4 regions of the Arthrobacter sp. FW305-BF8 genome follow, and region 3 is predicted to be linked to each of the others. Evidence: riboswitches for the same ligand, from Rfam matches in the RefSeq annotation. Region 3 holds a riboswitch; each other region holds the start of a gene.

Region 1 (4,242 bases), 1.6 Mb from region 3:
CCGTGCCAGCCCGCCGTTTTTTCGAATCCCAGGGTGCCGACGTAGAAGTCGTGGGCCGACTGGACGTCACCCACCTGCAGGTGGACGTGCCCCACCTCCGCGTCGGTGCCGCGCTGGCCTTCCACGGACTGCTGCGTGAGGTGGTCCTGCAGGTACTTCTGCGGCGGCAGCGCCAGGCTGTCCATGACCACGTTCCCGCCGTCCCAGGACCATGCCTCGCGCGGGCGGTCCCAGTAGAGTTCGATCCCGTTTCCTTCCGGATCGGTGAAGTAGAACGCCTCGCTCACGAGGTGGTCCGCGCTGCCCGCGAAAGACTGCGGCTCGTACTGGGCCGCGCTGGCAATGGTGGCGGCCAGCGAGGACTGGTCCTCAAACAGAAGCGCCGTGTGGAAGAGGCCGGCCTCACCGCGGCCGGGGATGTTGAGGCCCGGAGCGGGAGCGAGGTGCACCAGCGGCGTCTTGAGCCGGCCGAGGTAGAGGCCGCCGTCCTGCTCGGCGACGACGTCGAGGCCGAGGGCGCGCTGGTAGTAGTCGGTCATGAGCTTCATGTCGCCCACCTTGAGCATGACGGTGCCCATGGTGAGGTCGGCAGGAAGCAAGTCCTGGCTGCTGTCTGCTGCTGTCATTGAATACTCCCGGATGTCCGGGCCACCGGATTTCGGCGACCTCTACATCTCTAAATTACTTGAAGCTTCAATTTATTCCTAATGCACGATTGTGCCCCGGAGGACCACATTCGTGAGGCTCCGGATGGTCTCCGGCACGGCTCGCGGGTCTTCCCGGCACACCACCACGTCAGCGTCCGCGCCTTCCGCCAGGCCCTCGGCCCCCAGCCAGCGGCGGGCACGCCAGCAGGCCGCGTCCAGCGCCGCACGTGCCGGAAGCCCGGCGGCGTGGAGTTCGAGGATTTCGTCCGCGACGCGGCCGTGGCGGATCACGCTGCCGGCATCCGTTCCCGCATAGATTTCGACGCCGGCCTCGTAGGCTTCCAGGACACGCTCGCGACGGCGGGCCCACAGTGCGCGCATGTGCTCCGCATACCGCGGGAACTTCTCCTCAGCCTGGCTGGCGATGTCCGGGAAGGTGGCGATGTTGATGAGTGTCGGCACGATCGGCACCTGCTGCTCAACGAACCGGGGGATGTGCCTGGGCAGCAGGCCCGTGGCGTGCTCGATGCAGTCGATGCCGGCGTCCAGCATGTCGTCCAGGGTGTCCTCGCCGAAGCAGTGCGCCGTGACCCTGGCCCCCTCGTCGTGGGCGGCCCGGACGGCGTCCCGCACGGCAGCGGCCGGGAACGACGGCGCGAGGTCGCCCGCGGTCCGGTCGATCCAGTCCCCCACCAGCTTGACCCAGCCGTCCCCCTCCCTCGCCTGCTTGCGCACCGCTTCCACGAGGCCCTCCGGCTCGACTTCCACCGCAAAGTTCCTCAGGTACCGGCGGGACCGGGCCACATGCCGGCCGGCCCTGATGATCCGCGGCGTGTCGGCCCGCTGCTGCAGCCATCTGGTGTCGCTGGCCGCTCCCGCGTCCCGGACCAGCAGCGTGCCGGCGTTGCGGTCCGTCATGGCCTGGTCATACGCCACGTCGTCGTCCACGGCACCGCCCGGACCCAGCCCGATGTGGCAGTGGGCATCGACGAAGCCGGGCAGGACCCAGCCGTCCAGAACGGCGTCCGGCCGCTGGCCAGGAGCATTGAACGTCAGCTTCCCGTCCACCGCCCAGAGCCCGCGGCGTTCCTCATCCGCCGCAGTGAGCACGGGTCCGCTGAATTCGATGATGTGCGCCATGACACTAGCCTAAGGCGCAGCTGTGGTAGCTTCGTCTACGACCACACGGGTGCCCCTGCAGGGGCTGAGATCAGGCTGGTGCAGCCTGCGACCGTTGAACCTGTCCGGGTAATGCCGGCGAAGGAAGTGAGCAGTAAATTGAGCACCCAGAAATTACAGCAGACCCCTGCCCAAAACGGTTCCGCCACCGTAACGCAGTCGCTGAAATCCCATTCACTGGCTTATCTGGAGGGGGACGGCCTGCGGGTTCCGGTAACGGAAATCGCGCTGGAGCCTTCACCGAACGGTGAGCAGAACGAGCCGCTGCGCGTTTACCGCACGGCGGGTCCGGGCAGCGACCCGGTGGTGGGCCTCGCGCCGTTCCGCGCGGAATGGATTGCGGCACGGGCGGACACGGAGCCGTACGACGGCCGTGAACGGAACCTGCTCGACGACGGCAGATCAGCCGTGCGCCGCGGCGCGGCTTCTGCCGAATGGAAAGGCGCCCGGCCGGTGCCCCGCCGTGCGGCGGACGGGAAGACTGTGACGCAGATGCACTATGCGCGGCAGGGAACCATCACCCCCGAGATGCGCTTCGTGGCCCTCCGCGAGAACTGCGATGTGGAACTGGTCCGCAGCGAACTCGCCGCCGGACGGGCCATCATCCCCACCAACATCAACCACCCGGAATCCGAGCCGATGATTATCGGCAAGGCGTTCCTTGTGAAGATCAACGCCAACATCGGCAACTCGGCCGTCACCAGCTCAATCGCCGAGGAGGTGGACAAGCTGCAGTGGGCCACCCAGTGGGGCGCGGACACCGTGATGGACCTGTCCACGGGCGACGATATCCACACCACCCGTGAGTGGCTCATCCGCAACTCCCCCGTCCCCATCGGCACGGTCCCGATCTACCAGGCCCTGGAAAAGGTCAACGGCGAGGCGAACGCCCTGACCTGGGAAATCTTCCGCGACACCGTCATCGAGCAGTGCGAACAGGGTGTGGACTACATGACCATCCACGCCGGCGTGCTGCTGCGGTACGTCCCACTCACGGCGAACCGTGTCACCGGCATCGTCTCCCGCGGCGGCTCGATCATGGCCGGCTGGTGCCTGGCCCACCACCAGGAAAACTTCCTGTACACCCACTTCGACGAGCTGTGCGAGATCTTCGCGAAGTACGACGTCGCCTTCTCACTGGGCGACGGCCTCCGGCCGGGCGCGACGGCGGACGCCAACGACGCCGCACAGTTCGCCGAACTGGACACCCTGGCTGAGCTGACCCAGCGGGCCTGGGAGTACGACGTCCAGGTCATGGTGGAAGGGCCCGGGCACATCCCGTTCCACCTGGTGCGCGAGAACGTTGAGCGCCAGCAGGAGCTCTGCAAAGGTGCACCCTTCTACACATTGGGCCCGCTGGTCACGGACGTGGCCCCCGGCTACGACCACATCACCTCGGCCATCGGCGCCACCGAAATCGCCCGGTACGGCACAGCCATGCTGTGCTACGTCACGCCAAAGGAACACCTGGGCCTGCCGAACAAGGACGATGTGAAGACCGGCGTCATCACCTACAAGATCGCCGCCCACGCGGCCGACCTTGCGAAGGGGCACCCCGGCGCGAACGAGCGGGACGATGCGCTGTCCAAGGCCCGGTTCGAGTTCCGCTGGCGCGACCAGTTCGCGCTGTCCCTGGACCCGGTGACGGCCGAGTCCTTCCATGACGAGACACTGCCTGCCGAGCCTGCCAAAACGGCGCACTTCTGCTCCATGTGCGGTCCCAAGTTCTGCTCCATGCGGATCAGCCAGGACATCCGGAACGAGTACGGCTCAGCCGAGGCGCAGGCCGCCCTCGCGGAGATGGCGGAGGGCATGCGCGAGAAGAGCCAGGAGTTCCTGGCTGCAGGCGGAAAGGTATACCTGCCGGAGCTGCGGCTTCCGGAGTCCGCGAGCAACTAGCGGGCGTTGGAGACCACGTCCGGCTGGCATTGGGGGCCGGCCGGACGTGGGCGGCGGAACGCTGCTCAGGAGGCCGGGCCTTTAGGAGGCCTGGGGCTGCTCCCGGCGGCTGACCGCGGCGATGAATGACCGAATGTAGCGGTCACCCTCGGGTGAATCGTGGGGCCGGTGCCCTCCGGCAGCGATGCGGTGCAGGGCACCGGTCTCGCGCAGGTAGCCGGCGATTTCCTCGTACAGCGGCTCCCAGCCGCCGGTGAGGACCAGGGTGGGAACACCAGGCACGATCTGCAGCGGCGCCTGCCACGGCGGTGCCTGCAGCCGCAGTCTCCTGGCCGCGCGCCTAGCCTCGGGGGTGCTGGGCTCCGGCGTGTCCGCGGCGAAGGCCCGCCGCAGGAACTCACGCTCGTAGTCGTCGTCGCCAAGCTGGTGCCGGACTTCGAACAGCGGCTCCATCAGGGCACGGTGCGCGGCGGTGGCCGGCAATTCAGCGGTAAGCGACAGGCATGCCGGCTCCACG
Region 2 (4,242 bases), 1.3 Mb from region 3:
GGCAATCAGCTCCAGTGCGACCGCCGCCGTCGGCGTCTTATAAACAGTGATAAGCCCGCCGAGGCGGTAGCGCCAGTCGGGCAGCCCGGCGAGCGCTTCGTCGATCTGGGGTCGGGTGAGGATGTCGTCGCTGGCTGCCACAACTGGCTCCTGGGAAGTACCTGTTGAGCTGGCCGCACGCCACCGGGCACGGGTTGGCCGGGCTTAGAGGAACTCCGCCCGGCCCTCCATGGCCGACGACGCCAAGGCATGCTCACGGCGCGGGATCCGCCCGGCCGCACGCGCCAGCCTACCGGCGATCACGGAGTGTTTGAAGGCTTCGGCCATGAGAACGGGGTTCTGGGCCCGGGTCACGGCGGTGGCCAGCAGCACGGCGTCGCACCCCAGTTCCATGGCCAGGGCCGCGTCCGAGGCCGTGCCGATCCCTGCATCCAGAACCACGGGAACGGAGGCCCGTGACACGATCAGCTCGATGTTGTGCGGATTGAGGATGCCCAGGCCCGTGCCGATCGGCGCTCCCAGCGGCATGACCGCCGACGCACCGAGGTTCTCCAGCCGCAGCGCCAGGACGGGATCGTCATTGGTGTAGGCGAACACCTTGAAGCCTCGGTTGACCAGCTGCTCGGTGGCGTCCACCAGTTCCACGGCATCAGGCAGGAGCGTGTGCTCGTCGGCGATGACTTCGAGCTTGACCCAGTCGGTCTCCAGCGCTTCCCGGGCCAGCTCCGCCGTCATCACAGCGTCCCGGGCCGTGAAGCAGCCGGCGGTGTTGGGGAGCACGCGGATGTTGTGGTCCACCAGCAGCTGGAACAGCGAGCCGGTTTCGGCAGGCGAGTAGCGCCGCATTGCGACGGTGGTCAGCTGGGTCCCGGACGCGAGCAGCGCTGCGCCGAGACCGTCCAGGCTTGGAGCGCCTCCGGTGCCCATAATGAGCCGCGAGGTCAGCTCCGCCCCGTCAATGACCAGGCTGTCTGCTGTTTCAATCATTGTTTCTGCCATCGTCCTTACCCTCCTTGGACTGCCGTGACAAGTTCGATCTCGTCGCCGTCTGCGAGTGCCGTGGCGTGCCACTGGCTGCGCGGCACGACGGCCGAGTTGCGGGCCACCGCCACACCCAGCCGCTGGCCGTCGGCCGCCTGACCGCTGGCGGCCAGTTGGCGCCCCGTGACCTGGCTGACGAGTGAGGTGACGGAGGCGCCCTCGCTGATTTCCTGTTCGATGCCGTTCAGTGTGATGTTCATGCTGGTTCCTTGGTTAGGTCAAAGGTGACGCGGGTCAAATGCTGAGTGCAGCGGCAGATCCCAGAGGGTCTGGGAGCCCGGGAGAGAACCTGCCCGGCCGGAACTTGGCCCAGCGCGGATCGGTGATGCCGTCCATGAGCTGGCGACAGATGACCGCGGCGGCCGGGGTCAGCAGGACGCCGTGGCGGAAGAAGCCGGTGGCGATGATGAGGCCAGCCACGTCCGTGCCGGCATCTTGCCCGCCGGCCGGCACCCGGCCCAGCAGCGGGGCGTTGTCCGGCGTGCCGGGCCGGGCCCGGGCGGTGGCTTCGAGCAGCTCGAGCTCTGCGACTGCCGGCACCAGCGCCTGGGCGTCGCGCAGCAGCTGGTAGACACCCCCGGCGCTGGTGCCCGGCACGCCGTCCTCACGCTGGGTGGCGCCGATCACCACCGTGCCGTCCCGGCGGGGCACCACGTACACCGGCACGCCCCGCACCATGCCGCGGACCGTTGCGGTGAGCAGGGGCTGCAGGTGTTCGGGGACCCTGAGCCTGAGGATGTCTCCGTAAACCGGGCGCAGCGGCAGCTGCAGGCCTTCCGGAAGGTTCTGCAGGCGCGCCGCGGCCAAGCCGTTGGCCACCACCGTCTCGGCCGCCGTGACGGACCCGCCGCCCGCCAGCCGTACCCCGCAGACCCGGGCGCCGTCCCAGAGCAGGCCGGCGGCGTGCTCCCTCACCGCGTATCCCTCCGCTGCCACATTTTCCTGACGTTGCGCGGCCAGCTCGGCAGCAAGGGCCCGGACGAGTCTGCGCGGATCCACCTGGTGGTCCGCCGGGATGTCGAGGGCGCAGGAGATCCCGGGGCTGAGCAGCGGCTCCCGGGAACGTGCCTCGCGGATGGTCAGCGGTTCCACGTTCAGGCCGTGGGCCCGCTGCACGTCCCGCAGGTCCATCAGGGCCCGGCGGTCGGCCGGATCGGCACCCACGGCCAGGGTCGGCGTCGTCAGGTAACCGGCATCCCCGCCGGAAATGAGGGTGGCCGCAAAGTCAGGCCATCGGGCGGAGGATTCCAGCATCAATTCCAGGAGCCCTTCCTCCTGGTAATGCAGCTCGCTGACCGGGGCGAGCATGCCGGCCGCAGCCCAGCTTGCACCGCTGCCCGGGGCTTCATCGATGAGCACCACCGAACGGCCGGCGCGCCGTGCCTCCCAGGCGATGCCGTGGCCGACGACTCCGCCGCCAACGACGGCTACATCGGCCTCAAGTCCGACGGGCTCCAACGCGCCCGCGGAGCAATCTTCGCCGCTTATTTTAGGGGGCATGGAATTCCTTCCCTACGCCGGTACTAACCGGATCAGGTCAAGCGGTCGGCTCTGACGCCCTCTCAGCCCTGCGTCTTTATGACAGCAGCAACGGGCTCCCGCGGTACCTGCCCAGTTTAGAGGAACTAAGGTGGTTGCCATGACCGTGCACTCTGCCCACACCGCTGCCCGCCTGTACCTCTGCACCGACGCCCGCAAGGACCGCGGGGACTTCGCGGACTTCGTGGACGCGGCGTTCGCCGGCGGTGTGGACATCATCCAGTTGCGGGACAAGAGCATCGAGGCAGCCGAGGAACTCGAGCTGCTGGAAGTAGTCCATGCTGCCGCCCGCAGGCACGGCCGGCTCTGGGCCGTCAATGACCGCGCCGACATCGCGTCCATCGCCGGCGCACCGGTGTTCCATATCGGCCAGAAGGACCTGCCGCTCCGGGCCGCCCGGAAGCTGCTGCACGATTCCACCGTGATCGGGCTGTCCACCCACAGCACGGACCAGGTGGATGCCGCCGTCGGCGCCGCCCACGGGCGCAGCGGCCTGGACTATTTCTGCGTGGGCCCGCTGTGGGCCACCCCCACCAAGCCCGGGCGCGCCGCCGTCGGGCTTGACCTGGTGCGCTACGCAGCGGAGGCCGTCCGCACCGCAAACGAGGACCGGGTCGGCGGCCTGCTGCTGCCCTGGTTCGCGATTGGCGGGATCGACCGCACCAACGTGGAGCAGGTCCTGGCGGCGGGAGCCAGCCGCATCGTCGTCGTGCGGGCCATCACCGAGGCGCCAGACCCGGCGGCAGCCGCGGCGGAACTGCTCGACGCCCTCGAAGCGACGTCCCCGGCCGCCGTCTCCTAAATGGAGCGGCCGGCACGCGGGCGCAGAGAGGGCTCTGGGCTACCCGCTCAGGCCCAGCTGGACCATCCGCCGGGAGTGGTTCTCCACGACTTCGGCGGTGATGCCCCGCACCAGCTCGCGTGCTGTGGCGTCCGTGGCACCGGGCTCCGCCTCGACGAACAGCTCGCCGAGAAAGGCGTGTTCGTGGCCCACGCGCTGGGCCTGCGTGATCGCTTCGCCGAGGAGGCGGCGGCCCCACAACGCCAGCCGGGACGCGAGCCGGGGATCGTCCGCCAAGGCCCCGCTGAGCCGTTCCCGCAGCACGGCCGTGGCCTCTTCCGACGACTGAATCTGCTGGATGACGTCACGGGTTCCGGCATCCACAAACCGGGCCACGGCCCGATAGAAGTCGGCGGAGACCGTGTCCACCACGTAGGCCTTCATCAGGGACTCGTACCAGTCCGCCGGGCGGGTCCGTTCATGGAAGTGGTCCACCGCCAGCTGGAACGGCAGCATCGCATCTTCGACGTCGACGCCCATCCCCGCCAGCTTGGCGCTCACGAGCTCGTAGTGCTGGAATTCGATGACGGCGATCCTGCCGAGCACGGCACGGTCGTGCAGCGTGGGTGAGTAACGGGCGTCCGACGAGAGCCGTTCGAATGCGGACAGTTCGCCGTAGGCCATCACGCCGAAGAGGTCCGCGACGAAGCGGTCGTAGCGAGCGGTGTCAGCCGAGGATGTGCCCATAATCCAAGACTAACGGCGCAATTCGGGCTAACCTGATTTTCGTGTCACATCATCGGTTGTCGCCCAACGTCCACGAGCAGACCAACGCGCTCGAGGAGGCATTGAGCGCGCTGCGGACGGAGCTGGAGCTACCG
Region 3 (4,242 bases):
GGGCAGGGCAATGGCCAGGCCCCGCAGCAGAAAACCCAGCCCCAGCTGAAGGGAACCTTCACTCATGGACCAGAGTCCGACGTCGAGCAGTATCCTTCCGCTGTCCGGCGACAGGATGGAGGTGCTCCAGCCGCCGACGGCCGCCGCGGCGATCAGGGGCCAGCCGCGCTGCCACAGCAGCGAGAACGTCAGCCCTGCCAGCGGGAAGGCCAGCAGTTCGCACACGAGAGCCACCGACGCCGACATCCAGTCGATGGACAGCGCCAAGACCAGGGTGATCAGGAAGACTGCCGCGAATTTGGCCAGCGGATTGGCGCGCGTCAGCACCGCCCGGTTTCCGGCAAGTGTCAGTGCGTCCCTCATGTTGCAGCCTGTTCTGATGCTGGCTCGGCGGGTTTGGGTTCAGCGGATCTTGGGTTGGCGGATCTGGGGTTGGCGCGCCGTCCCGCGGAGCCCAGCCGCAGCTCGGTGCCGCCGAGCACCTGGGTGAACTCCTCGTCGTGGGTCACGGACACCACGGCCGTGCCGGCATCGAGCAGTTCCGAAAGGAATGAGGCAAGCTCCGCCCAGGTGTTCGCGTCCTGGCCGAAGGTGGGCTCATCCAGGACCAGCACCTGCGGGTGCGCCGCCAGGACGGTGGCCACGGACAGCCTGCGTTTCTCCCCGCCGGAGAGCGTGTACGGGTTGGCGTCCACGAGATGCGAAAGGCGCAGCCGCTCCAGCAGCTCGTCGACGCGCTCTTCGCCGTGGCCCAGATGGCGGGGGCCGAACTGCAGCTCGTCCAAGACGCGGCCGGTGACGAACTGGTGTTCAGGTTCCTGGAACACCGTGCCGATCCGCGCGATCAGCTGCTCGGCTCTCCACTTGTACGGGTCAATACCCGCTCCGCCGCTCAGTTCAACCGTCGCGGAGACCTTGCCGCCCACCGGCGGCAATAGCCCGGCGAGGGTCAGCGCGAAGGTGGACTTGCCGGCGCCGTTGGGACCTGTGACGGTCAGCGCCTCGCCCGATCGGACCTGCGCTGTGACGTCACGCAGAACGGGCTCGGGGGGTACGGAGCGGAAGCCGCTGCGGCGTGGACGTTCCCGCGACACGGCAAGCCTCTCGGCCGCCAGCAGCAGCTGGCCGGCGCCATGTCCGGAGGACGGAAGAGCGCCGGCAGCCGAACGGCGCCGCGTCTCTGGAACGTAGCCGGGGACCCAGACGCCGGCGGCAGTGAGCATCCCGCGCGCCTGCTCGAGAACTTCGTCCGGGGTCCCGTCGATCAGCACCGCTCCGTCCGAGGCGGACCCCGGCTGCAGGACCACGATCCGGTCCACCAGGTCTTTCCAGGCAGCTACCCGGTGCTCCACCACCACCAGGGTGGCCCCGGTCTTGTCGAGGCAGCGGCCCACAGCGTCCCGGACTTCCAGGACGCCGTCCGGGTCGAGATTCGCGGTGGGCTCGTCCAGCAGGAGGAGTCCAGGCCGCATCGCCAGGATGCCGGCGAGCGCCAGGCGCTGCTTCTGGCCGCCGGACAGGGCCGACGTCGGGTGGTCCAGGGGAAGGTGCGAAAGTCCGACGTCGTCCAGCGCCTCGTGCACGCGGCGCCAGATCTCCTCGCGGGGCACCGACAGGTTCTCGGCGCCGAAGGCGACGTCGTCGCCGAGGCGCGAGAGCACCACCTGCGTTTCCGGGTCCTGCTGCATGAGCCCGGCGCGGCCGCGCCGGGAACGGGGCGGCGCGCCGTCGATCAGCAGCTCGCCGCTCTCGTCCGTGTCCTCACGGTCGGGAGTCCCGGCGTCGTCCGCGTCACTGTCCCCCAGCACGCCGGCCAGGGCGTGAAGCAGCGTGGACTTGCCGGCTCCGGAAGGGCCCAGCAGCATGACCCGCTCGCCGGGGCGGATGTCCAGGTCGAGGGCATGGACGGCCGGTTTGGTGCGGCCTGCGTGGCGCCAGCCCCAGCCGCGGGCGGTGACCGCGGCGGGGCGGACGCCGGCGTCGTCTGGTCCGGGCATCAGGAGAAGACGGGCTCCGTGGCTGCCTTCCGGGACGCGAAGGAACTCAGCACGCCCGTCTTGGCCAGGCCGCGGGCGGCGATCCAGGACAGGGCGCCGGCGATGACCGCGCCGGAAATGGCGCAGAACACGATGTATGCCAGCTTGTCGCCGGCGGCGTAGGCGATGTTCCAGCCCCAGGGGGCGAAGGAGTCGTTGAGCCCGCAGAACAGTCCTGCGCCTGCCCCTGCAAGCAGCGAGGCGGGCAGGTTGAACTTCTTGTAAGCGAAGGCGGCGAACACCAGCTCCGCCCCCAGGCCCTGCAGAACGCCGGAAATGAGCACCGTGGTGCCGTACTGCGAGCCCATGAGCAGCTCGCCGGTGGCAGCCACACCCTCACAGAACAGGGCCGCGCCGGGCTTGCGGATGATGAGCATCCCCAGGACCGCCGGAATCATCCAGCCGCCGGCGTAGAGGCCGGTCAGCGGAGGGTAGACGGCGTTGACCGGGGTGGAGATGAGGTTGGCGCCCTGGGACCAGGCCCAGAAGATGACGCCGCCGGCAACGGCGATGAGCGCCGCCACAACGATGTCCGCCACGCGCCAGCTGTAGCTGGTCTTCTTGATTGCTGCAGTTGTCATGATGGTCCTCCTGAGGAACAGGAGGGGAAAGCGTTCCCCCGGCTGCGGGTGGCTGGGCCTCGCGCTGCCGGGCACTCTGAGAACTCGACTCCCTTGCGCCGGTACTAGCCGGATCAGGTTCGAGGGTCTGCGGCTGTCCGCACTCTCAGCGCCCTTCCGCGGTTGCTCTGGCAGTTGCCTTTGCATCCCGACGGCGGCGCTCCCCTGTCGTGATAAATCTGCCCTTGTGGGCTGATCCAGTTTACACCTCGTCCGGCCATGAAATCGGGGGTCGCTGTCACAATGCCGGAGTTTACATGCGGCGTCGCGACGGCGGCCCGGAGTAGATTGGGGCCATGACGCAACAGGACTCGGGCACCGCCGCCTTGCCCGCCTTTGACCCCGATTCCTCCGCCGAACAGCCGGCGGGAGCCCTGGAAGCCATGATTGGGCAGATCGAAGGGGAGATTGCTGAACTCCAGTTCCCGAGGTTCAGTAAGGACGATGCCCTGGCGCTGGGCCTGGAACTGGTCGAACGGGGCAAGGAGGACAACCTGCCCATCGCCATCGACATCACCAAGGGGGAGCAGGTGCTCTTCCATGTGGCGCTCGAGGGCGCCACACCGGACAACGAAGGCTGGGTGCGGGCCAAACAGCGGACTGCCGTGCGCTACGAGGAACCGTCGCTGTTGGTGGGCCTGCGCGGCAGGGCCGGCGGCGGACGGATCGAGGACAACGCCTGGTTTGACCAGTCGACCTACGCTGCGCACGGCGGAGCCTTCCCCGTCTATGTGCGGGGTGTGGGGGCGGTGGCTGTGGTCACCGTGTCCGGGCTGCCGCAGAAGGCGGACCACGACCTCGTGGTGCAGGCGTTGCGGGAGATCCACCGCTCCATGCGGCTAGGCTAAGGAAAGACCAGTGTTCATCACGCGAGGAGTTCCGCAATGAGTTTCTTCATCAAACTGCTTGGCACAGGCATCAGCCTGCTGGCGGGGTTCGCCGGCACCAAGGCCGTCGACACCATCTGGGAAAAAATCACGGGCCGGAAGCCGCCCAAGGGCGACAAGGACGACGTCCCCACCACACTGCGCACGGCCCTCACGTTCGCCCTCGTGTCCGCCTCCGTGAGCGCGGTCATCCAGGTGCTGGCCAACCGAGGCACCCAGCGGGCCATTACCCGCTTCGCCAAGACACAGGACATTGTCTAGGCCTCCCTGCCGGGTCGCAGCTGTCAGGACCCACCACGCCGAGGCCCCCCACACGGGGTGGCTTGCCCGGCCGCCCCTTCTGGGCCGCGACCAGGTTTCCCAAAGCACGGCAGGCCATACTGCTTCTGTTCTGAATCTGGCAGTGCTGATGACCTCGGCCGGGCTCACAACAGCCGGACCCGGCACCGCAACCTGCGGCGCCGGGTCCTTTCGCATCCTGCCTCGGCGGCCCACCGCATGCCGCCTGGAGGCCTTGAGCACGGTCTCTACAAGAGCAGCGCGGGTCCCCCCACGGCACCGTAAGAAGCCTCGAATGCCAAGGTTTTTCCAACCCCGAACCCGAACGTTTTTCCAACCACCACGATTTTTAGTGGATGCCATCAGCGTCTTTACGAGGAGACAAAAATGGTATCTACACCACATTTCCTGTCAGCCCAG
Region 4 (4,242 bases), 1.7 Mb from region 3:
GCACCGAAGATCTAGAATACGCTAATTCCGTCGTCGGCCGCAAATGAGGCTGGCAGCGGCGGGTTGTCCGTGATAAGCGCCACAGGGGCAGCTTTCCCGCACATCCGATGCCGTGCGCGACTATCCTACCGGGTAGCGGGCCCGGTTCCGCTCAGCTGTGGCGGCTCGGCGCGTCGAAAAATTCCACCTCGTACCGGCAGGACTGCCGGAAAGCAGTGATCATCGCCGCGCGCTCCCCCGCTGACGCGGCCCGGCCGGCGTCGTCGGCGATTTCGATGGCCCGCAGGGTGGCGGCAGCGAAGTCCTCGTCGGCGTACGTCCGCAGCCACTCCGCGTACGGGTGCCCGGCCTGCGCTCCGGCGGCCACATATTCGGCGTGCAGGGTCTCCCCCACCTCGGCGTACAGCCAGAAGCACGGCAGCACAGCGGCAACCAGCACTGCGTAACTGCCGCCCGCCGAAGCCGCGAGCAGATGATCGACGTAAGCCTTCGTGACCGGGCCCAACACCGGCTGCACGGTTCGCGTGCTGAGCCAGTTGCGGTGCAGTTCCGATTCAACTTCCAGGCACTGCTGGGCGGAGCGCGCCCAGAACAGCTGCTCGGACTCGGTTGGCGCCAGCGCGCTGGCCCTGGCCAGGACCCGGGAGTAGCCGTTGAGGTAGATGGCATCCTGTGCCAGGTAGTACGCGAATTCCTTCTCCGCCAGGGTGCCGTCGGCAAGCCCACGGATGAAGCCCAGGCCATAAATCTCTTCGAGGTCGGCAGCGGTCTCGGCGCGCAGCAGCTCCGCGAAGGCGCCCCTGAACCCGGGCTGGGCTGTCGTTTCAGTCTGGCGGACGTGGTGGAAATGGTTGACCGGTCCGTTGCCGGCGCCGACTTCCAGCAATCCGGAGGTCCTCAGGGCCCCGGCCAGCCAGGGTTTGACCGCCCGCAGTGACGCTTCCCAGTCATCCAACCGCGCCTGAGCCGTGGCCATGGCCGAGGAGAGCGAGCATCCGGTACCGTGGCTATTCCGCGTGCTGATCCGTTCACCCGCAACCTCCACCACCTCCCCCGAGAGCAGCCCGGCAGTGTTCACGAGGGCGTCCGGGCAGGTTGAGCCGTTCAGGTGCCCGCCTTTGACGAGGACCGTTGCACCGGTCTGGTCCGCGAGCCGCCTGCCCTGGTCAAGCGCGGCGGCCCAGTCCGCGGCCTCCGGTTCCCCCAGCAGCATGGCCAGTTCGGGAAGGTTCGGTGTAATCAGGTGCGCCAGAGGCAGCAGTTTGCGGAGTGCGGCCTCTGCAGACTCCTGGAGGAGGCGGTCGCCGCTGGTAGCCACCATCACCGGATCGAGAACCACGACGCCGGGCCTTACCTTTTCGAGCCAGCCGCGGACGGCTGCGATGACACGGTCATCGCCAAGCATGCCGATCTTCACGGCGTCCACGTGGATGTCGTCGCTGACAGCGTCCAGTTGCGCTGACAGGAAGGAGGCTGGCGGAACGTGCACGCCGAGCACGCCCGTGGTGTTCTGCGCAGTAAGGGCTGTTATTGCGGCCATTCCGTAGCCGCCGTGGGCCGCGATGCTTTTCAGATCGGCCTGGATGCCTGCACCGCCAGAAGGGTCCGAGCCTGCGATGGCCAGGACGCGGGGAACGTCGCGGGCCCTCTGAATGCCCGGCACATCGGTTTCCAGGAGTGACTTGTCGGCGGCCGAGGGTGCCGGCAGGAGTGACGCGGATGACAGTGTTGATGACAAAGAAGACATCCCTTCGCCGGTGCTAACCGGACAGGTTCAACGGGTTTGGATCTCAGCCGGCCCTTGCGCGGCACCCCGTGTCAGTTCTCCAGCCTAGCGGTTGGTTAAGTGCGCGGCGCCAAGTTTGACGATTGCGACAGGCTTCCGCGTGCGCTGTTGTCCCCTGCCCTTGCCTGCTGCCATTTGTCTACTGCCCTTTGCCGGCGGACGAATGTCCGGAACCAGAAAGGTCCGGCACCGCAACCGCGGTGCCGGACCTTTCAGTGGCGCTTGTTCCTACAGTTCTGAGGCGGGTACGCCGACCCCCAGAATGATCGGCTCGCTGGCCGGCCGTGGAGCCGCCTTGGCCGTCTGCGCATTGCCTGCCTCAGGCGCCTTGGCCTCGTGCGAGTGCCCGGCGGCTGCAGCCGGAGCGACCTCGTGGTGTTCCACGGATGTCTCGTTGGCTGCACCCTGGGGGCGGCTGGCACTGCGGTTGCGGCGCGGACGGCGGCTGCGGGACGGTGCCGCGGGGCTTTCCACCGGCTGCCGTGCAGCAGGCTGAGCCGCGGGCTGGCTTGCGGCCTGCTGGCCCTCCGGCTGCTGGCTTTCCGGGCGCTGGCTTTCCGGGCGCACCGGCGCGGGAGCCTCGTCCTTGGCCTCCTCCTCTTCGGCGGGGGCAATCGGAGCGCCGAGGTGCGCGAAGGCTTCCTCCAGGCGGTCCAGCGTCAGTGCCGGCGCTTCCTGGACCGGTTCATCGCTGTGATCGACAAACGGAAGCACCACTTTCTCGCCGCCAAAGGTGAGCACCGCGCCGGGCCGTCCGGAGACGCTTTCCGTTTCCGGAGCGCGGTGCACCACGGGGCTTTCCGGTGCGGCGGCGGCGGGGCGGGGGGCCTCACCGGACGCTGCGGCACCGTGCGCAGCTTCTTCCTCATGCAGGTGTGCGGCATGGGCTGCGGCGGCGATGTTGGCGAGGGCAGCGCGGGTCGCTTCAGCCTTGGCGTGGCGCTCCGCGTCTGACGGTTCGGGGTGGTGCGGCACGGCGGGGGCGGCCGGAGCTGCCTCGGAGGACGGCTGTCCGCCCTTGCCGCGGCGGCGCTTCCGCTCTGTCCGGGCAGGGGGCTGGACCTCGGCACGGTGCACGTGGTGCTCCGCGGCCACGGTGTTGGCGCGGCGGTGCTCCACCGGCTCGTCATGGGTGACGACTCCCCGGCCCGCACATGCCTCGCACTGCTCGCCGAAGACTTCCAGGAGGCCGGTGCCCATGCGCTTGCGCGTCATCTGCACGAGTCCCAGGGAGGTCACTTCGGCCACCTGGTGCTTGGTCCGGTCACGGCCCAGGCATTCCACCAGACGGCGCAGGACCAGGTCGCGGTTGGACTCGAGCACCATGTCGATGAAGTCGATGACGATGATGCCGCCGATGTCGCGGAGCCGCAGCTGGCGGACAACTTCCTCGGCAGCCTCAAGGTTGTTCTTGGTGACGGTCTCTTCAAGGTTGCCGCCGCTGCCGGTGAACTTCCCGGTGTTGACGTCAACCACCGTCATGGCCTCTGTCCGGTCAATGACCAGTGAGCCGCCGGACGGCAGGAAAACCTTGCGGTCAAGAGCCTTGTGGATCTGCTCGTCGATGCGCCAGGCGGAGAAAATGTCCTCGTCCTTGGTCCATTTTTCGAGCCGGCCCACCAGGTCCGGGGCAACGTAGGTGACGTAGGCCTCGATGGTGTCCCACGCTTCGTCGCCGGAGACGATCAGCTTGGAGAAGTCCTCGTTGAAGACGTCGCGCACAACCTTGATGGTCAGGTCCGGTTCGCCGTAGAGGAGTTCGGGGGCGAGGACCTTGGTGGACTTCGCCTGGCTCTCGATGCCCTCCCACTGGGCACGGAGGCGGTTGATGTCGTGGGTCAGTTCCTCCTCGGAGGCCCCCTCGGCGGCCGTGCGCACAATGACGCCGGCGTCCTCGGGGAGGCGGTCCTTGAGGATTCGCTTCAGCCGGTTGCGTTCGACGTCGGGCAGCTTGCGGGAAATGCCGGTCATGGACCCGCCGGGAACGTACACGAGGTAACGGCCGGGCAGGGAGATCTGGCTGGTCAGCCGCGCACCCTTGTGGCCCACCGGATCCTTGGTGACCTGGACCAGGACGGAATCGCCGGACTTGAGCGCGTTCTCGATGCGGCGCTGCTTGCCTTCGAGGTTGACGGCTTCCCAGTTCACCTCACCGGCGTACAGCACGGCGTTGCGGCCGCGCCCGATGTCCACGAAGGCAGCTTCCATGGACGGCAGGACGTTCTGGACCTTGCCCAGGTAGACGTTGCCGATCAGGGAGTCCTGCTGCGTCTTGGAGACGAAATGTTCGGCCAGGACGCCGTCTTCCAGGACACCGATCTGAATTCTGTCGTCGCGCTGGCGCACGATCATCTGGCGGTCCACGGATTCGCGGCGGGCGAGGAACTCAGCCTCGGTGATCACGGTGCGGCGGCGGCCGGTGTCCCGCGATTCGCGGCGGCGCTGCTTCTTGGCTT

Evidence for each region. Region 3 has a riboswitch for thiamine pyrophosphate ahead of LFT45_RS21035 (ECF transporter S component). Riboswitches for the same ligand answer to the same signal wherever they lie in the genome.
Region 1: it holds a riboswitch for thiamine pyrophosphate, as region 3 does, so the genes downstream of both, thiC (phosphomethylpyrimidine synthase ThiC) here and LFT45_RS21035 (ECF transporter S component) in region 3, are expected to answer to the same signal.
Region 2: it holds a riboswitch for thiamine pyrophosphate, as region 3 does, so the genes downstream of both, thiO (glycine oxidase ThiO) here and LFT45_RS21035 (ECF transporter S component) in region 3, are expected to answer to the same signal.
Region 4: it holds a riboswitch for thiamine pyrophosphate, as region 3 does, so the genes downstream of both, LFT45_RS13005 (bifunctional hydroxymethylpyrimidine kinase/phosphomethylpyrimidine kinase) here and LFT45_RS21035 (ECF transporter S component) in region 3, are expected to answer to the same signal.

The regions. Positions count from the first base shown of each region.
Region 1 covers NZ_CP084561.1:2,997,633-3,001,874, forward strand. Annotated here, with positions in the region: gene LFT45_RS13460 (VOC family protein) at 1-626, opposite strand, end outside; gene LFT45_RS13465 (amidohydrolase family protein) at 705-1,787, opposite strand; TPP riboswitch at 1,823-1,930, shown strand; gene thiC (phosphomethylpyrimidine synthase ThiC) at 1,926-3,725, shown strand; gene LFT45_RS13475 (alpha/beta fold hydrolase) at 3,807-4,242, opposite strand, start outside.
Region 2 covers NZ_CP084561.1:3,334,834-3,339,075, forward strand. Annotated here, with positions in the region: gene LFT45_RS14960 (4a-hydroxytetrahydrobiopterin dehydratase) at 1-141, opposite strand, end outside; gene LFT45_RS14965 (thiazole synthase) at 205-987, opposite strand; gene thiS (sulfur carrier protein ThiS) at 1,005-1,241, opposite strand; gene thiO (glycine oxidase ThiO) at 1,276-2,541, opposite strand; TPP riboswitch at 2,533-2,653, opposite strand; gene thiE (thiamine phosphate synthase) at 2,681-3,382, shown strand; gene LFT45_RS14985 (ferritin-like fold-containing protein) at 3,422-4,108, opposite strand; gene LFT45_RS14990 (RNB domain-containing ribonuclease) at 4,150-4,242, shown strand, end outside.
Region 3 covers NZ_CP084561.1:4,630,101-4,634,342, forward strand. Annotated here, with positions in the region: gene LFT45_RS21025 (energy-coupling factor transporter transmembrane component T family protein) at 1-363, opposite strand, end outside; gene LFT45_RS21030 (ABC transporter ATP-binding protein) at 360-1,997, opposite strand; gene LFT45_RS21035 (ECF transporter S component) at 1,997-2,617, opposite strand; TPP riboswitch at 2,690-2,833, opposite strand; gene LFT45_RS21040 (heme-degrading domain-containing protein) at 2,953-3,504, shown strand; gene LFT45_RS21045 (DUF4235 domain-containing protein) at 3,541-3,804, shown strand; gene LFT45_RS21050 (hypothetical protein) at 4,210-4,242, shown strand, end outside.
Region 4 covers NZ_CP084561.1:2,908,442-2,912,683, forward strand. Annotated here, with positions in the region: gene LFT45_RS13005 (bifunctional hydroxymethylpyrimidine kinase/phosphomethylpyrimidine kinase) at 152-1,675, opposite strand; TPP riboswitch at 1,730-1,826, opposite strand; gene LFT45_RS13010 (Rne/Rng family ribonuclease) at 2,015-4,242, opposite strand, start outside.